DNA from 3 places in the Halomonas sp. A020 genome. Region 2 is predicted to be linked to each of the others. Evidence: riboswitches for the same ligand, from Rfam matches in the RefSeq annotation. Region 2 holds a riboswitch; each other region holds the start of a gene.

Region 1 (5,449 bases), 1.4 Mb from region 2:
CACGGCCCAGAACACTGGGAACTCCCAGCCGCCGCCGGGATTGGAGAAGACCCAGCCGTTACCGAGGTGTACCCAGGCGGCGCCGAGCAGCACCGGTACTAGCGCCAGACTCACCCAGCGGGTGTATAGGCCCAGCACCAGGGCCAAGCCTCCGCCGACTTCGGCGGCAATGGTCAAGTAAGCCATGAAACCGGGCAGGCCAAGCGATTCGAAGTAGCCCACCGTGCCAGGAAGCGTAAACACGAACACTTTCATCAGGCCGTGAGCCAGGGCCATCCCACCTAGGCTAACGCGCAGTAGGGCGGTCGCATGAAGGATTGTCGTCGGGGTAGATAACGTCGTCATAGCACTCTCTCGCGTTTTGAGCATCACCATGGATGCGATGATGCTACTGTAGGCCAGCAAGAGAAGAAGATAATCTAACCGATGAGCACTTTACTGTTGCGATATACGCGATAATCCAAGCCCCTGTTCCCATATGGGTGGGTCGCCCCAGGCATCGGCCAACTGATCGATGAAGTGCGCTACCTTGGCGGGTAGAAAACGCCGTGCGGGGTAGAGGGCGTGTATGTCTAGGTAGGTCGGCGGTAGGTCTAATAGAAGCGGCACCAAGTGTCCCCGCTGGATGCTCTCATGAATCAGAAAACTGGGTTGCTGGGCGATGCCTAATCCCGCTTCTGCGGCATGGGTCAACATATCCCCATTATTGCTCTCCAGCGGCCCCGTGACGCTAACGTACTGCTGGCCGAAGCGCCAGTCGCCGCTGTTCTGCCCGCTGCGGTAGCGCAGGCAGTGGTGCTGGGTAAGGTCTTCGATGCGCAAAGGCGTGCCGTGCTGCGCTAAATAGCCGGGTGACGCGCACAGCACGAGCTGGCAGCGGGCTAGCCGTCTGGCGATTAGGCTGGAGTCGGGCAGGCTACCGATGCGGATGGCGACATCATAGCCCTCCTCCAACAAGTCTACGCGGCGGTCGTTGAGATCGAGGCGTACGTCGAGTGCGGGGTGCGCCTGCATGAAATTCGCTACCTGAGGCGCGAGATAGCGCGTGCCGAAACTCATGGGACCATTGATACGCAGCCGCCCGCTCACAGTGTGAGTGCCACTGCCGACATCGGCAGCGGCCTCCTCCAACGCCAGCAAAATGGCCTGGGCATGGGCTAAATAGCGCTCTCCCGCATCGGTAAGATGCAGCCGCCGCGTCGTGCGCTGGATCAATCGCGCGCCCAGCGTCTCCTCTAGCGCCATGACCTGCCGCGACACCCGCGTACGTGAAAGATCCAGTGCCTCGGCAGCGCGGGTATAGCTGCCAAGCTCCGCCACTTTGACGAAGGCGGTCAGCTGGTCGAGTCGACTCATGGGGCGCAAAACGCCAGCGCCGCCCGGTAAGGGTCGGGCTGGCCGCAGATCGCAGAAATCACCGCCATCCCTTGGGCACCGGCGGCACTCACTTGGGCGGCGTGCTGCGCCTTTAAGCCGCCAATCGCCACGCTGGGCAACGGGCAGGCGCGCACCAGCTCGGCCAGGCCCTCGAAGCCGATGGGCCGAGCATGATCCTGCTTGCTGGCAGTGGCGAAAATGGGGCCTAACCCGACGTAGTCCAACAGCGCGATGGGCGCGTCACGAAGCTGCGCGAGAGTGTTGATCGACAGTCCTAGAATGGCCTGCGGCCCCAGCGCCTCCCGCGCCTCTAGAACCGCGGTATCGCTCTGGCCAACATGCAGGCCGTCGGCGCCGCTGGCGACGGCCACGGCGAGTCGGTCGTTGATGATCAGCGGCACGTGGGTGCCCGCCAGCAGCCTTTTGAGGCGCTTGGCTTGTTCGATCATCGCCTCGTCGCTGGCATGCTTGTCGCGTAGCTGCACCACGGTCACGCCCCCTTTGACGGCGGCTTCCACCGTCGCTTCGAGGCCCGCTTCCGCGCACAGAGCGGCATCGGTCACCAAATAGAGCGAAAGATCACACGGCATGCAGCGTCTCCACTTGGCTTTGCGACGAAAGATCCTCTGGAGTGAGCTGGTAAAGTGCATCCAGAAACGCGACCTGAAAGCTGCCCGGCCCCTTGGCCTGCTGACCCGCACGATGCCCGGCGATGCCAAAGCACGCCAAGGCGGCCAGCGTCGCGGCCAGCGGGTGCTCGCGGTTGGCGGCAACGAACCCAGCCACCAAGGCGCTCAAGCCACAGCCCAGCGTCGTAACGCGGGGCATCAGCGGATGGCCCCCGGTTAGCCGGACGTGGTGGCTACCATCGGTGATGACATCGGTCTCGCCGGTCATGGCAACGATGCAGCGTTGCCGCTGGGCGAGCGTCATGGCGGCGTGAGTGGCGTCATCGACGGAGGCCGTGGCATCGACCCCACGCCCTTGGCTGGCCAAGCCGGCCAGCGCCATCACTTCCGAGGCATTGGCGCGAATGACGCTGGGGCGATGGGACAGCAGCGCCTGGCACACCCGCTGGCGGAACTCGGTGGCCCCGACGGCGACGGGGTCCAGCACCCAGGGGGTGTCGGTCGTATCGGCCGTGCGCGCCGCCAGCTGCATCGACTCGGCCCAGGGAGCAGAGAGCGTGCCAATATTGATGGAGAGCGCGTTTGCCATCGCGGTAAATTCAGCGACTTCTTCGGCGGCGTGCAGCATGGCAGGCGATGCGCCCGTGGCCAGCAGCAGGTTGGCGGTACTGTTCATGGCCACGTAATTGGTCATGCAGTGAACGAGCGGCGTGGACTCGCGCAGGGCAGCGAGCATATCGCCAAGTGGGTGGTAAGTCATGGTTTCCTCCCGGGTAAGGAGGTGGTGGTAAGCACCACGACTCCCTACGCCGGCGTTATCCGGTTCAGGTTCAAAGGGTGCTTCTCAGCCGTTGAACGGCGCCCCTGTCGTTGGTGGGTACTATCCTAGCCTTGGACGGCGCTGTAAAGCCCGGTCAACAACGCGTCAACGAAACGCGATGCGGGTGCCGTACGTGAGCATTTCGTCAGGGGTGATGGCTCGGCCCTGCACGCCAATCATTTCGTCGCCGCACTGATCGGCAAAGGTCAGCACGCCATGGGTTAAGCCGAGTTGGCCCAGGGCATCGCGAATTTCACCGGTTCCCAGAAAGGTGCTGACGCGACCTTGAGCGTCACATAGGTCCGAGACGCCATTAGCATGGTGAAAACGCACTTTGTAGATGCCATCCATGGACTCGACTTCGACGATGGGGGAGAAGCCATTCTGAATCGCATTGTTCAACTGCTTCAATGTCAGGCGATCGCCAAGGGTCATATCGATAGCTGTCATGACGTGCTCCTATCGGACGCCATTCGCGGGGCATCACGGGTCACTATGTAAAATTGTCGAAATAGAAGTGTAGAAGATTTGCATCATTTTTCCAGGGGCATTCGGGGGCGCCTTTGCCCAGGTATTAATGCACGGCATCTAGCGCATGCTGCTGGAGTTTGACCAGTGGAATGATGTCCAGCGTTCGCTCGTTCGTACCGGACAAAACGACCGGCGGCGCGAGTCCTACCTGTGCCGCTTCGGCCCAGCGGTGCGCGCAAAGACACCAGCGATCCCCGGGTTTCAAACCGGGAAAGCCAAACTCCGGCCGCGGTGTCACCAAGTCGTTGCCTTGCGCCTTGGAGAAGGCCAAAAACTCCTCGGTCACCATGGCGCACACCGAATGGATGCCGACATCGTCTGGCCCTACCCGGCAAAAACCATCGCGATAGAAACCGGTTTTCGGCGAGTGGCAGCAGGGCGTGAGCGGTTCACCCAATACGTTTAGATCACGGGACATAAAGACTCCTCGGGGGCAGGCTGGAATTCTGCGTTCCTCGCCCTCATAACATGGGAAATAACGCCTTCAAAGGCAGTGATGCACAGGCAGCGGGAAGCACGACGCTGTCGCCTAAGCCTTGTACAAAGTCATACGTCCGTCAAAGATTTTGCATCGCGTCAACACAAGCATCATCCAACCAGGAGAGTGTCATGTCGTATCAAGGTGAACAGCATCCGGGGGTGACCCCGGCCGCTTCGCAAACCCAGGGCTTTCGCTTGAACCACACCATGCTGCGGGTCAAAGACCCTGAGCGTGCGCTCGCGTTTTACTCCAAGGTGTTTGGCATGCAGGTGCTGCGCCGTCTGGACTTCGAGGAGATGCAGTTTTCGCTCTACTTTCTGGCCAATGTCGAGGAGAGCGATCACGTGCCGGAAGAGACCCAAGCGCGCACCGCCTGGACCTTCAGCCAGAAAGGCCTGCTAGAGCTGACCCATAACTGGGGCACCGAAAACGAGCAGGACTTTGCCTACCACGACGGTAATGCCGAGCCGCAAGGCTTCGGGCACATCTGTTTTAGCGTGCCGGACTTGGAAGCCGCCCAAGCGTGGTTCGATGAGCACGACGTCACCTTCGTGAAGCGTGCCGACCAAGGCAAAATGAAAGACGTGATCTTCGTCAAAGACGCCGATGGCTACTGGATCGAAGTGATTCAAGCCGACCGTATGGCAGGCATGGGCGATTAACGATGGCTCATCTGCTGTTTCGGTTGCGCCATGTGACCGATGAAGAAGCCATGGAAGTCCGCCAACTGCTGGAAGAACATGGTTTCGACGTGTACGAAACCCAGGCGGGCTTTTTCCGCCTGGGAGTTGATGCCATCTGGCTGCGCGACCCAGCACAGCAAGACGATGCCGAGGCGGTGCTGGCGCGTTACCAGGCCGAGCGATTAGCCAAGGTGCGCCGTGAACACGAAGAGGCGCTGGCGCGTGATGATGCCCCTACGCTGTGGCGACGCTTCATGGCCCATCCGCTTCAAGTCACGCTAGTGATCGTGGCGGTGCTGATGATCGCTCTGCTGACCTTACTGCCGTTCGTAGGACTCGCCCGCTAAACGTCGCACAGCGCGTTAGATAGGTGTCCGCGTTTGACGTACATCATGACCCCCGAGGGTCCAGCGCTAAGCCGCGGGGCAGCCCCCGGGGGATAGCGGCACCAGCTACCTGCCGGGTACTCGGTGTCTGCGTCGCGTAGCGAGCCCTCCAGTACGAACAGCTCCAAGCCGCCCGGCAGCGCCGGATAGTCGATAATGACCTCGCCTTCCCAACGCTCTAGGCTGACGCGTTCATGTTGATAGGTGTGCAGCATTTTGTAGGTGATGCCTGGCCGACGGTCGGGCTGCCAGGGCAGGCGGTGGGCGGGAATGGCGAGTTGGAGCAGGTCGTTTTCATCGAACTGATGAAGTTTCACCAGGATCAGCGCACCCTCGTCGCCAATGCGCGGCGTGTGTCCCGTGCCGATGGGGTTGCGTAGATAGCTGCCCGCTGGGTAACGGCCATGCTCATCGGCAAACACGCCTTCGAGCACCAAAATTTCCTCACCGCCTTCGTGGGTATGGCGGCTGAACTGGCTGTTGGGCGCGTAGCGCACCAGGCTCGTGGCGCGGGCCACCTCATCGCCAATGCGATCCAGCAT
Region 2 (5,449 bases):
CCGGCATAAAAACGGATGCCGCCAGGTGTCATCACGTAGGGATTGGTCACGAAGCGTGCATCTTGCTGAGCGTCTTCGACCACTAGCGGCTCATCTTCGAGTACCGTGTAAGCACAAAACGCGACGTCCCTAGGTGTTTCCGATACCGCCATGCCCACTTGAGACTTGAACCACTGACGATCGGTGTCGATCAGACTGATGGTAGATTTAGGAACGCCGAGCAGCACGGTGACCAATCGCGTGATCCGATCGAAAACGGGCTCGTTTGGCGTATCCAGGAGGGCCAGTTCGTTAAGCGCAGCCAAACGGGCAGTTTCGTTGGGGGGTAACAGGTGGCTCATGGCGATCACACCTAAATGGTCATCAAACCCTTAACAGCATAACGCGAAACGAAATGTCCTGCTTAACGCCTTGATTAACGGACTTCGACACGTTGACGGCTCACCAGAGCTAACGCCACACTGACCGCTGTTGAGAGTAGCAGCGCCCCTACGAACGGGCCTAACGTCGGTACGCTACCGGGGAACGTGGCGGCCATTACCCCTGCGCTGACGCTGCCCTGATCGATCCAGCCAGGCAGCACGGCCCCTACGAGCCCCGCCAATCCGCCGCTTATTGCTGCCATCGGTGTCATACGCTGCCACAAGCCCAGCAGCACCGGCACCACGATCGCTGCACACAGCAGATCGGCAATCAAAAATAGCCGCAGCACGGAGAGCCCTTGCAAGGCAATCACGATCACAGGCAGCATGATCGCCACGGTGAGCCAGCGCGCCTTGTTGAGGGCCTCGGCCCGGTGACCATTGGCCCACAGCGACGCAATGCCGTTTTGTAAGGTGTCGACGCTCGAGGTGACCAGCGTGACGGCCAGTACCAATGAAGGCAGCGTGATCCATACCGGGGCATCACTAAGCAGCGCAAAAAACGGCATGGGCGGCTCGCCGAGACTGACCCCGCTCATCGCTGCCATGATACCTACGCCACCGATCACCATGACGACCAGTACGGTCAAGCCGCCACCCAACCAGGCACCGCGCCCCAGGCTCGCGTCGTCTTGGGCCGCCCATACCCGCTGCCAATAGCCTTGGTGAAACAAGTTAGCCGCCGTCACGGCGATCACCAGCGTCAACGCCACGCTGAGCGAGCTGCCGATGGGGAGCGACGGGAGTTGTGCGTCATTCGGCATACTGGGCAGTCGCCAGAGCGTCACGCTGGCGACGGCGAGCAGCAGCGCCAAAAGCAGCCACGCTTGCCAGCGGTCGGTGGCCAAGCTTGCCCGCAGCCCGCCCATGACGGTGTACACCAGCGTGGTGAGCGCCACCCCGATGATCACCACAGCGGGAGGCACGTCGGAGAGTAGCGCGGTAATCGCCCCGATGGCGGTGAGTTCAGCAGCCAGGAAGCAGCCCATGTAAGCCACGGAAACGAGCGCCACGAAATGGCGTACCCCCTTGCCGTAGCAGGCGTCGGCAAACTCGGCAATGCTGCGTCCCTCGGGCAGTGCTTGGCGTATCTTAGGCCCGTAGAGACCCAAAACGATGAACGGCAGCGCCGAGCCAAGGGCATAGCCCAGTAGCGCCACGGGCCCTACGAATGCGCCGATTTCAGGGGGTGCAAAGAGTATCCAAGCCCCCATACCGGACGCCAAAAAGGAGAGCCCCAGGGTGGCCGACGTTTGCGAATTACGGGCGGTGACATAATCATCCAGCGAGCCGCCACTGAAACGTGCCCGAAGACCCAGAAAAGCAAAGCAGCATAACGCTGCGCCTAACACGAAAGACGTTAGGTAAGGCATGTCGCGCTTCCTCCGCCGGTACGAACCGGATCAGGTTCCAGGGTCTGCGTTGCGCGCATTCTCAGCCCCATTGGGGCTCCCCTGGCGACAGTGAGTGGAGGCAGTATCCTCAATCAAAGTGGTGCGTTAGTAAAGCCTTGCCCATGGGGCCGGGCTGCTTATTCCACTTTCTTGGGGACACGCCCCATCAGGTAAAACTCGGCGTTGGGCGGTGTTCCAGCTAGTGTCACCAAGCGGTTGGACATGCCAAAAAACGCGGCAATGGCACCGATGTCCCAGCAATCATCCAGTGTGAACCCCACTGCCTCTAAACGCGCCTGCCATTCGTCTGAAAACTCGCCCAGATCGATGGCACTGTGCAGTGCAAAGTCGAGCATCAACCGATGACGCTCGCTCAATCCCGCCACACGATGGTTGATGGCGATATTATCGGCCAGTAACGGATCTTTACTGTAGATACGCACCAGCGCGCCATGGGCGACGACACAGTACAAGCAGCGATTGCGGGCACTGGTCGCAACGACAATCATCTCTTTCTCTGCTTTGGTCAGCGTCTCCGATGGTCGCTCCATCAACGCATCGTGATACGCAAAAAAAGCGCGAAACTCGTCGGGTCGGTGAGCCAACATCAAAAATACGTTGGGCACGAAGCCCGCTTTCTCCTGCACGGCCAACATGGCTTCCCGAATATCATTGGGAACATTATCCAGAGTGTCAGGAAGTTTGAACCGACTGATCGATGCAGCCATAAAGGCTCCTTTTTTATTTTGAAGTAGAGTCCCACTACCAACTCACTTTTATCCGTAACAAATTGCTAACTAAAGACTCTTTTCATATGGCTTTACGCTCGCCATACTTTTAGTGATCTAATGTCATAAAAGCCGTACGCTATTCGGCTAGCCAAGCGGCGTACTTACAGGGAAACCACCATGTCATACTCCGAAGCAAAAGAGCACACGCCAGGGCGTTTGCATGAACTGTTCGCAGACCCGTACCGTGCGTTCGAGAACGATACGGATGAGCGTCAGTTGCATATCCGTGTCATGCTTCACACCCTGCTGGCCCAGCCTATGCAGCGCGGCCTGGTCACGCTTCGTGTGATTCACGGCTGGGAGAACGGTGGTTTCGAACCTGCCGACCTACAGCATGCCGATTTTACGCTGCACAACCTGCAAGATTTCGAGGCGGCGGCCACCTCCTTTCACGCGGCGGCGGAACGAAATGCCCCCCTACCCGCAGATCAAACCGCTATTCTCGCGGCTCCCCTGGCCGATGCCATTGCCGATGCCGAAGCAGAAGGCAACGCGCTCACCGACGATATTCGTGCCACACCGGCTCGCTGGCCCGCGTTCGAGGGTGGGCTTGCCCTCTACACTCTGTTCAAAATGTACCATCGCCTCGTATATGGCGAGGACGATACCTACCGTTGCTCACAATGTGAGACCCCCCACGGCCTTCGTGAAATTCATGAATTTCACCTCGAAGAGGGAGAATTCGCGCTGCTGGCGCCCGTTCGCGATGAGCAGGAGGCGCCCTACCTGCTCGTACTACACGAGAGCCAGCTTGGCCCCATAGGCCAACTGCTCTCGGAGAGCTTGCCGCTATTTCAGGACGTGTGAAGGTCGCCTCCTCTACCGAGGAGGCGCAGCGCGTTGCCGCTCGCTATAGCGAGATCGTGCTATTGATACCGCTAGAGACGTTTTCGGGCTCGAACCAGCGGGCAGTGACCGTTTTGGTCTGCGTCCAGAACGCAATCGCCTGTTTACCGTTAGGCCCTAGGTCGCCCAGCTTCGACGCCCGAGAACCGGTAAAGCTAAAGTAGGCGACCGGCACCGGAATGGGCACGTTTATGCCAATTTGGCCGACGTCGATGTCGGTCTCGAAGCGTCGCGCGACCCAGCCCGAGTTCGTAAAGATCGAGGTGCCATTGCCATTCGGGTTGGCGTTAATGAAAGCGATGGCGTCGTCCAGCGTTTCGACGTTGACGACACACAGCACCGGCCCAAAAATTTCCTCACGATAGATCGTCATGTCTGCCGTCACATCGGAAAACAGAGTCGGCCCGACGAAATTACCGTCTGGGTAGCCGTCGACCGTGTAGCCGCGCCCATCGACCAGCAGCGTAGCACCCTCCTTCTCACCTGCCGTAATCAAACGCTCGACCCGCCCCTTGGCTTGCGGAGAGACCAGTGGCCCCAGATCGGCCTCGCGCTGGGTGCCGGGTCCCACGGTCATACCGCGCGCGCCGGCTTCGATGTCTTTGATCCACTCGCGCGCTTCCCCCACCAGCACGACCACCGAGTTCGCCATGCAGCGCTGACCGGCGGCACCAAAGGCAGAGCCCAGCAGGCTATCGATGGCTTGACTACGGTTGGCATCCGGCATGACGACACAGTGGTTTTTTGCACCCATCATGGCCTGCATACGTTTGCCAGCAGCGGCCGCACGGTTATAAAGCAGCGACCCCACATGGGTCGAACCGATGAACGACAGCGCCTTGATATCTTGATGGTCGGCAATTTGATTGGCGACGTCAGGCCCACCGTGCACGACGTTCAATACCCCAGCCGGAATACCCGCTTCATGTGCCAGTTCCACGAGCCGCATGGTAGAACTCGGGTCTTGCTCGGAAGGCTTCAAGACGAAGGTGTTTCCGGTTGCAATCGCCAACGGGAACATGAAACAGGGCAGCATGATTGGAAAATTGAAGGCGGTAATGCCCGCCCCCACACCCAGCGGCTGATGCATGGTATAGACGTCCACCTCGTTGGCCGCATTCTCCGCCAGCTCGCCAAGCTGTAGGGAGGTAATCGAACAGGCGTGCTCTACCACTTCTAGCCCGCGCCCCACTTCACCTTCGGCATCCGGCAGGGTTTTACCGTGCTCTTCGGTGATCAAGGCGGCAAGTTCCGCTGTATTCTCGCGAATCAACGCCTGCAGTTTGAGCATGATGCGCATGCGCTTGCCGAGCGGCACTTTGCGCCACTCTTTGAACGCCGTTTTGGCGCTGGCGATGGCGCGCTCGACTTCTTCGGACGTACAGAACGGTACTCGCGCCACCACGTCCTGGGTGGCAGGATTCACCACATCGCGCCACTCTTGGCTTTGCGACATGACCGGCTGGCCATCGATGTACATCGGAATTTCACGAACGGACATGATGCGTTTCCTCGGCTTGTGTTTGTTATGGGATCGAATAGGGAACCCTTAGGGTATATCAGCAAGTTGACGTAAACGTCAATTAGCAACTGGACAAAGACAATATGCCCTCCGCTCGACGATTTGGCTTTCCCTCTCGGTGAGGGCATCGCTATGCTGAGACAATGACGTATCACTACTCACCCTCGTGAGATGCGCGGTGGTGATCACAAGGAGGTATCCATGCAGACGTTTAGCTGCCGCTGTGGCAATCCACTGTTTTTCGAGAATACCCACTGCTTGGCCTGTGAGTCGGAGGTTGGCTGGTGCCCCTCGTGTCGTAACATCGTGGCGCTGGAACCGTTAGATAGCGGCGGCTACCGCTGTACCCATGAAAACTGCGGCACGGCACTAATGAAGTGCCACAACTATGCCGTCGAAAACGTCTGCAACCGGATGGTGGTGATGGCCGACGGGCACGCCGATACGCTGTGCGACTGCTGCCGCTACAACGAG
Region 3 (5,449 bases), 1.8 Mb from region 2:
GGGCATGATTATCGCCGTAGACGGTGTGGATGAGCGCCTGCACATGGCCAAGCAGATGGGCGCGGATGTAACGCTGGATTTCCGCAAGGTCGATGTGGTGGAAGAGGTGCTGAAACTCACCGGTGGTCGGGGGGTAGACGCCGCCATCGAAGCGCTGGGCCTACAGCAAACTTTTGAGGCCGCGCTACGGGTGCTAAAACCCGGCGGCACGCTCTCGAGCCTGGGGGTCTACTCCGAAGACCTCACCCTTCCGCTGGGTGCGTTTTGTGCAGGGCTGGGCGATCATAAAATCATTACCTCGCTGTGCCCGGGCGGCAAAGAGCGCATGCGCAGGCTGATGAGCATGATCGCATCAGGCCGCATAGATCTGGGCCCGCTAGTTACGCACCGCTACGCGCTGGAGGAGATCGTGGAAGCCTACGACCTCTTCTCCCACCAGCGCGATGGCGTGCTAAAAGTGGCGCTTAGCGCTGGCTAAGCGCCACCGGTAGCGGGCTATACCTCTTGGTACAGCTCGCTACCTTCCCGGCGGAATTTCTCCGCCTGCTCCTGCATACCGCGCTTAACTGCTTCGGCGTCGCTTTCAGCGGCGTTTTCCGGGGTGCGGTCGCGGTAGGTGTCGCGTACTTCCTGGCTGATCTTCATGGAGCAGAACTTCGGCCCGCACATGGAGCAGAAGTGGGCTACCTTGGCGGAGTCCTTCGGCAGGGTTTCATCGTGGTATTCCCTGGCGGTGTCCGGGTCCAGCCCCAGGTTGAACTGGTCTTCCCAGCGGAATTCGAAGCGCGCCTTGGAAAGGGCGTTGTCGCGACGCTGGGCCGCCGGGTGGCCCTTGGCCAAATCCGCCGCGTGGGCGGCAATCTTGTAGGTGATGATACCGGTTTTGACGTCGTCCTTGTTGGGCAGGCCCAGGTGCTCTTTCGGCGTCACGTAGCAGAGCATCGCGCAGCCAAACCAGCCAATCATCGCCGCCCCAATGCCCGAGGTAATGTGGTCGTAGCCGGGGGCGATATCCGTCACCAGCGGGCCAAGCGTATAGAAGGGCGCTTCGTCGCAGCACTCTAGCTGCTTGTCCATGTTCTCTTTCACCAGGTGCATGGGCACGTGGCCGGGGCCTTCGATCATCACCTGCACGTCGTGCTTCCAAGCAATCTTGGTCAGTTCACCCAAGGTTTCGAGTTCAGCAAACTGCGCTTCATCGTTGGCATCGGCAATGGAGCCGGGGCGCAGGCCGTCGCCCAGTGAGAACGCCACATCGTACTGCTTGCAGATCTCGCAGATCTCCTCAAAGTGGGTGTACAGGAAGCTCTCCTGATGGTGATACAAGCACCACTTCGCCATGATGGAACCGCCACGGCTGACGATGCCGGTGACACGGTTGGCGGTGAGCGGCACGTAGCGCAGCAACACCCCCGCGTGGATGGTGAAGTAATCCACCCCCTGCTCCGCCTGCTCGATCAGCGTATCGCGGAAGATTTCCCAGGTGAGGTTTTCGGCAATGCCGTTGACCTTCTCCAGCGCCTGATAGATGGGCACCGTGCCAATCGGCACCGGCGAGTTGCGGATGATCCACTCGCGGGTTTCATGGATGTTCTGGCCGGTGGAGAGGTCCATGATGGTATCCGCCCCCCAGCGGATGCCCCAGGTCATCTTGTCCACTTCTTCCTCGATGGAAGAGGTGACCGCCGAGTTGCCCAGGTTGCCGTTGATCTTCACCAGGAAGTTGCGGCCAATGATCATCGGCTCGCTTTCCGGGTGGTTGATGTTGTTGGGAATGATCGCCCGCCCGCGAGCCACCTCATCGCGCACGAACTCCGGGGTGATCTCCTTGGGCAGGCTGGCGCCGAAGCTCTGGCCCGCATGCTGATGGCCCAGAATGCGCTCTACTTCTGCCGTTCCCAACGCTTGGCGGCGCTGGTTTTCCCGCAGGGCAATGAACTCCATTTCCGGCGTGATGATGCCCTGGCGGGCGTAGTGCAGCTGGGTCACGTTCTTGCCCGCTTTCGCCCGGCGCGGGGTGCGGCTTAAATCAAAGCGCAGCTGGGCAAGGGTAGGGTCGTTGGCGCGGCGCTGGCCAAACTGGCTGGTGGGGCCATCTAAAAACTCGGTGTCGTTGCGCTCTTCGATCCATGCCCGGCGCAGCTCTGGCAGGCCCTGGCGCAAATCGATGCGGGCGTTGGGGTCGGTGCAGGGGCCGGAGGTGTCGTACACCAAAAGCGGCGGGTTCTGCTCATCCACGCCGCTGGTCTTGGTGGGCGAGAGGGTGATTTCCCGAAACGGCACGCGAATATCCGGCCGTGAGCCTTCCACGTACACCTTGCGCGAGCCGGGCAGCGGCGCAACGGCGGCGGCATCGACCTGGGCGGTTTCGGCTAAAAAGTGGGCGGTGTTGCTTTTGACGGTCTTGGTCATGACGGTGTCCTTGTTGTTGGTCGTTATTCAGAGAGGTCTAGGCCCATCTGCCAGAAGTCGATTTCCAGGCGGGTGGCATCGCGGAAGATCTTGCTCAGCTCAGCAAAACGGGCGGGGGCGATATCCGCCAGGCGGGCATCGAGCCACGCAAGCTCTGCCTGCATGGCGGCCTGAAACTCCTCGCCTTCGTACATGGCGATCCAGGCATCAAACGGGTTCTGCGCGCCGCGCAGCGTAGAAGACTGCGCGTTGAGCCAGTTGGCGATTTCGCCGTAGCCCACCAGGCACGGGGCCAGCGCCACGTGCAAATCCAGCAGGTCGCCGCGATTGCCGGTGTCCAGCACATAGCGGGTGTAGGCCAGCGTAGCGCGGGTTTCGGGGAGTTCGGCAAGCGCTTGCTCGCTGATGCCCCACTCCTGGCAAAAGCCCACGTGCAGGCCCAGCTCCACATCCACAATGGCTTTCAGGCCCTCGTGGGCCTGGCGCAAATCCGCCAGGGTGGGGCTTTTATAGGCGGCCAGCGCGTAGGCGCGGGCGAAGTGGATCAAGAACAGGTAATCCTGCTTCAGGTAGTGGCGAAACGACGCCTCAGGTAGCGTGGCGTTGCCCAGCTGGCGCACGAAATCGTGCTCGATGTAGGCGCGCCAATCGTCATGGCAAGCGGTAGTGAGATCGGTAAAGCGGTAGCCCATTGTGTGCCTCCGGTGGTAATGATCCGGAGGGCGGGCGAGAAAGATCGAGGGAATGGCACGGAAGGGTGGCGTAAAGGAGCACCGCGGCCATCGCTTGATCCCTACGCCGGTACCCGCGCCACGTTCAAAGCAGCGCATTAGCCGGATCAGGTTCAGCGGGACCAGCGCTCGGTAGCCAAAAGCCCACCCTGCGCCATCTCAGCCGGATATCACCGGCACCCCGTCAAGCTGTTCGTGGGTGGAGTGTAGGAGGCGGGTGGGGGAGATGCAAGGGGGAGCCTTGAAGTGAACACCAATACAAATACTTACTCAGCAGCAATAGGTTTTCTCAATGCGTAGGCTATAGTGCTTGCCCTCAGAATTACTGTTACTGGTACCATCAGTTTCATGAGAGCACCTCCTAGTGTATAATGTTTATATATACAGTGTTTTGAGTATGGCAAAACGCGCAAGTATACGCGTTTTGGGTATGCCGCCGAAATTCTCTTTGCACACTGAAGAATCAATGGGGTAGAGTCAATTTCGTGATCACATAACCTCAATAAATGTGCCCACACGTTCACTGAGGTGATGCAGAGGGGCGTATATTTACTGTTATTTCTAGAAAAAGAGCATCAGTCATGAATACACTATTTGGTACAGTTAATTTATTTGTGGGATTTCTTGCTGGGTTATTAGGAGGTGTATTAGTTATGCTTCTTGGTCACCCGATAGTTGAACTGTTCCAACAAAATAATGCTTTGCTTAACCCTAATAATGGGTCGGACGTTATTGCTATTGCAAATACGTATATTGTTTTTACAACGTTTATATTTGTTCTGATTACGATAATAGTAACAGGTACTGGGATATATTTTGCAAAATGGTTTGGGATAAGCAAGGAAAAAGAAATAAGGGAGAATATGCGGGATTTGTTTGAATCCTTGGATAAAGATTCGACTTTGGCAGATAGGTTTGTAAGAGAGCTCTCCGCGCACGAAGTTATTTCAGATAAGCTACATCAGCTAGTCCAGGCTCGTGTGGAAGATGAAATAAAGTTACGCACCTCGGAGGGGGAGGAGAAAGTTGATTTTTCATCCAAGTTGTCGAATGAGGATGAGGTGTAAAATGAAACTAGAATTTACGAAGTACCATAAACTATCTGCCAAAGAGTTTCTTGAATGCTTAAAGGAAGATCATGGCTTTGATGTTCAACCTCCTATTGATGTGGAGAAGATTGTTGAATTAGTAGGTGCAAGATTGGATATTTCTGTTGATATCGAAAAAATAAGTACGGCTGGTTCTGTTTCAATCCGAAATAACCATGCGCGAATATGGTTGAATCCTCTTGAAAATAATTATGAGCCCAGAAAAAGATTTACTATAGCACATGAAATAGGGCATTTGATTCAGCACATTGATCCCGATATTGGAGTTCGAGAGTTTATCGATACCAATAAAACACTAAACCGAAAAGATTCATATTGGGATTCAAAGGAGTATGAGGCAAATAACTTCGCTGCACAGTTGTTAATGCCCATGTCGTTACTAAAGAAATATGGTAATGAAATAATTGATAAATACGAAATAGAATCAGGTGGACAAGCAATGTCTGTTGATTTGTTTATAGAAAGAATGGCCTCCTTGTTCAACGTTTCGGAGCCTGCAATGAAATTCCGATTAAAAAACATAGGCGCGATAAAAAACAACAAATAGTTACATTGAGCACGCCAAAGGTGTGCCGCTGAGCATGGCGTTGAGCTTGTAGAAAAAGCCCACTGACAGCTAAGTTTTGGTAGGATCGAGAAAACAAACGAGGAGTGGTCAGTATGCCGCGCTTCAAGCCTTATAACTACGATCAAAATGCCATGGTGGTGATTAACTACCAAGATCAGCTCCAGCCAAGCACCTTTGAACACGCCGTGCACTACCTGCAAGCACAAGCTCGATCAACAAGCTTTAGCTGGGTGCTCAAGTGGCTAAATGCCGATATTAAGATTACTCAGCCAGATGACCGGCTGAGTAAGTAAATTAGGACGAGAGGTGGTGGGGACTGCTCGAAACCGGGTTTTCTACAGCCTCGTTAGCACTTTAGGAATTACAAGTTATGGATATCAGTGATCCAAAGCAATGTGTCTTTGGTTTTTTAAGAGCCCAGTTTAATAGAGGATCACCAAAACACTTCGACATGGATTTGTTTTTCTATACTGGCGAGACAATCAGCCACTATACGGATCTTGGTGGGTTATTTGGAATTGTAGAGTCGGGCTGATTTTGGCTCTCTGATCATAGATTTTTAAATGACACTGAAGAGTTCGAGAATGGGAGAAAACTGACAAATAATCTGCTGAAAAAAACTAGCAGAA

Evidence for each region. Region 2 has a riboswitch for thiamine pyrophosphate ahead of FRH_RS00700 (sodium:solute symporter). Riboswitches for the same ligand answer to the same signal wherever they lie in the genome.
Region 1: linked by a shared signal. The riboswitch ahead of thiM (hydroxyethylthiazole kinase) and the one ahead of FRH_RS00700 (sodium:solute symporter) in region 2 are both predicted to bind thiamine pyrophosphate.
Region 3: linked by a shared signal. The riboswitch ahead of tenA (thiaminase II) and the one ahead of FRH_RS00700 (sodium:solute symporter) in region 2 are both predicted to bind thiamine pyrophosphate.

What each region holds. Positions count from the first base shown of each region.
Region 1 covers NZ_AP022850.1:1,513,060-1,518,508, forward strand. Annotated here, with positions in the region: gene FRH_RS07030 (DoxX family protein) at 1-345, opposite strand, end outside; gene FRH_RS07035 (LysR family transcriptional regulator) at 436-1,356, opposite strand; gene thiE (thiamine phosphate synthase) at 1,353-1,967, opposite strand; gene thiM (hydroxyethylthiazole kinase) at 1,957-2,766, opposite strand; TPP riboswitch at 2,791-2,882, opposite strand; gene FRH_RS07050 (hypothetical protein) at 2,932-3,276, opposite strand; gene FRH_RS07055 (DUF2237 domain-containing protein) at 3,401-3,775, opposite strand; gene gloA (lactoylglutathione lyase) at 3,967-4,500, shown strand; gene FRH_RS07065 (DUF6164 family protein) at 4,503-4,868, shown strand; gene FRH_RS07070 (cupin domain-containing protein) at 4,865-5,449, opposite strand, start outside.
Region 2 covers NZ_AP022850.1:138,257-143,705, forward strand. Annotated here, with positions in the region: gene FRH_RS00695 (diguanylate cyclase) at 1-341, opposite strand, end outside; gene FRH_RS00700 (sodium:solute symporter) at 416-1,795, opposite strand; TPP riboswitch at 1,785-1,888, opposite strand; gene FRH_RS00705 (peroxidase-related enzyme) at 1,954-2,544, opposite strand; gene FRH_RS00710 (hypothetical protein) at 2,725-3,414, shown strand; gene FRH_RS00715 (CoA-acylating methylmalonate-semialdehyde dehydrogenase) at 3,458-4,954, opposite strand; gene FRH_RS00720 (putative zinc-binding metallopeptidase) at 5,177-5,449, shown strand, end outside.
Region 3 covers NZ_AP022850.1:2,264,397-2,269,845, forward strand. Annotated here, with positions in the region: gene FRH_RS10475 (NAD(P)-dependent alcohol dehydrogenase) at 1-478, shown strand, start outside; gene thiC (phosphomethylpyrimidine synthase ThiC) at 496-2,412, opposite strand; gene tenA (thiaminase II) at 2,436-3,104, opposite strand; TPP riboswitch at 3,186-3,337, opposite strand; gene FRH_RS10490 (hypothetical protein) at 3,725-4,210, shown strand; gene FRH_RS10495 (ImmA/IrrE family metallo-endopeptidase) at 4,212-4,799, shown strand; gene FRH_RS10500 (hypothetical protein) at 4,913-5,113, shown strand.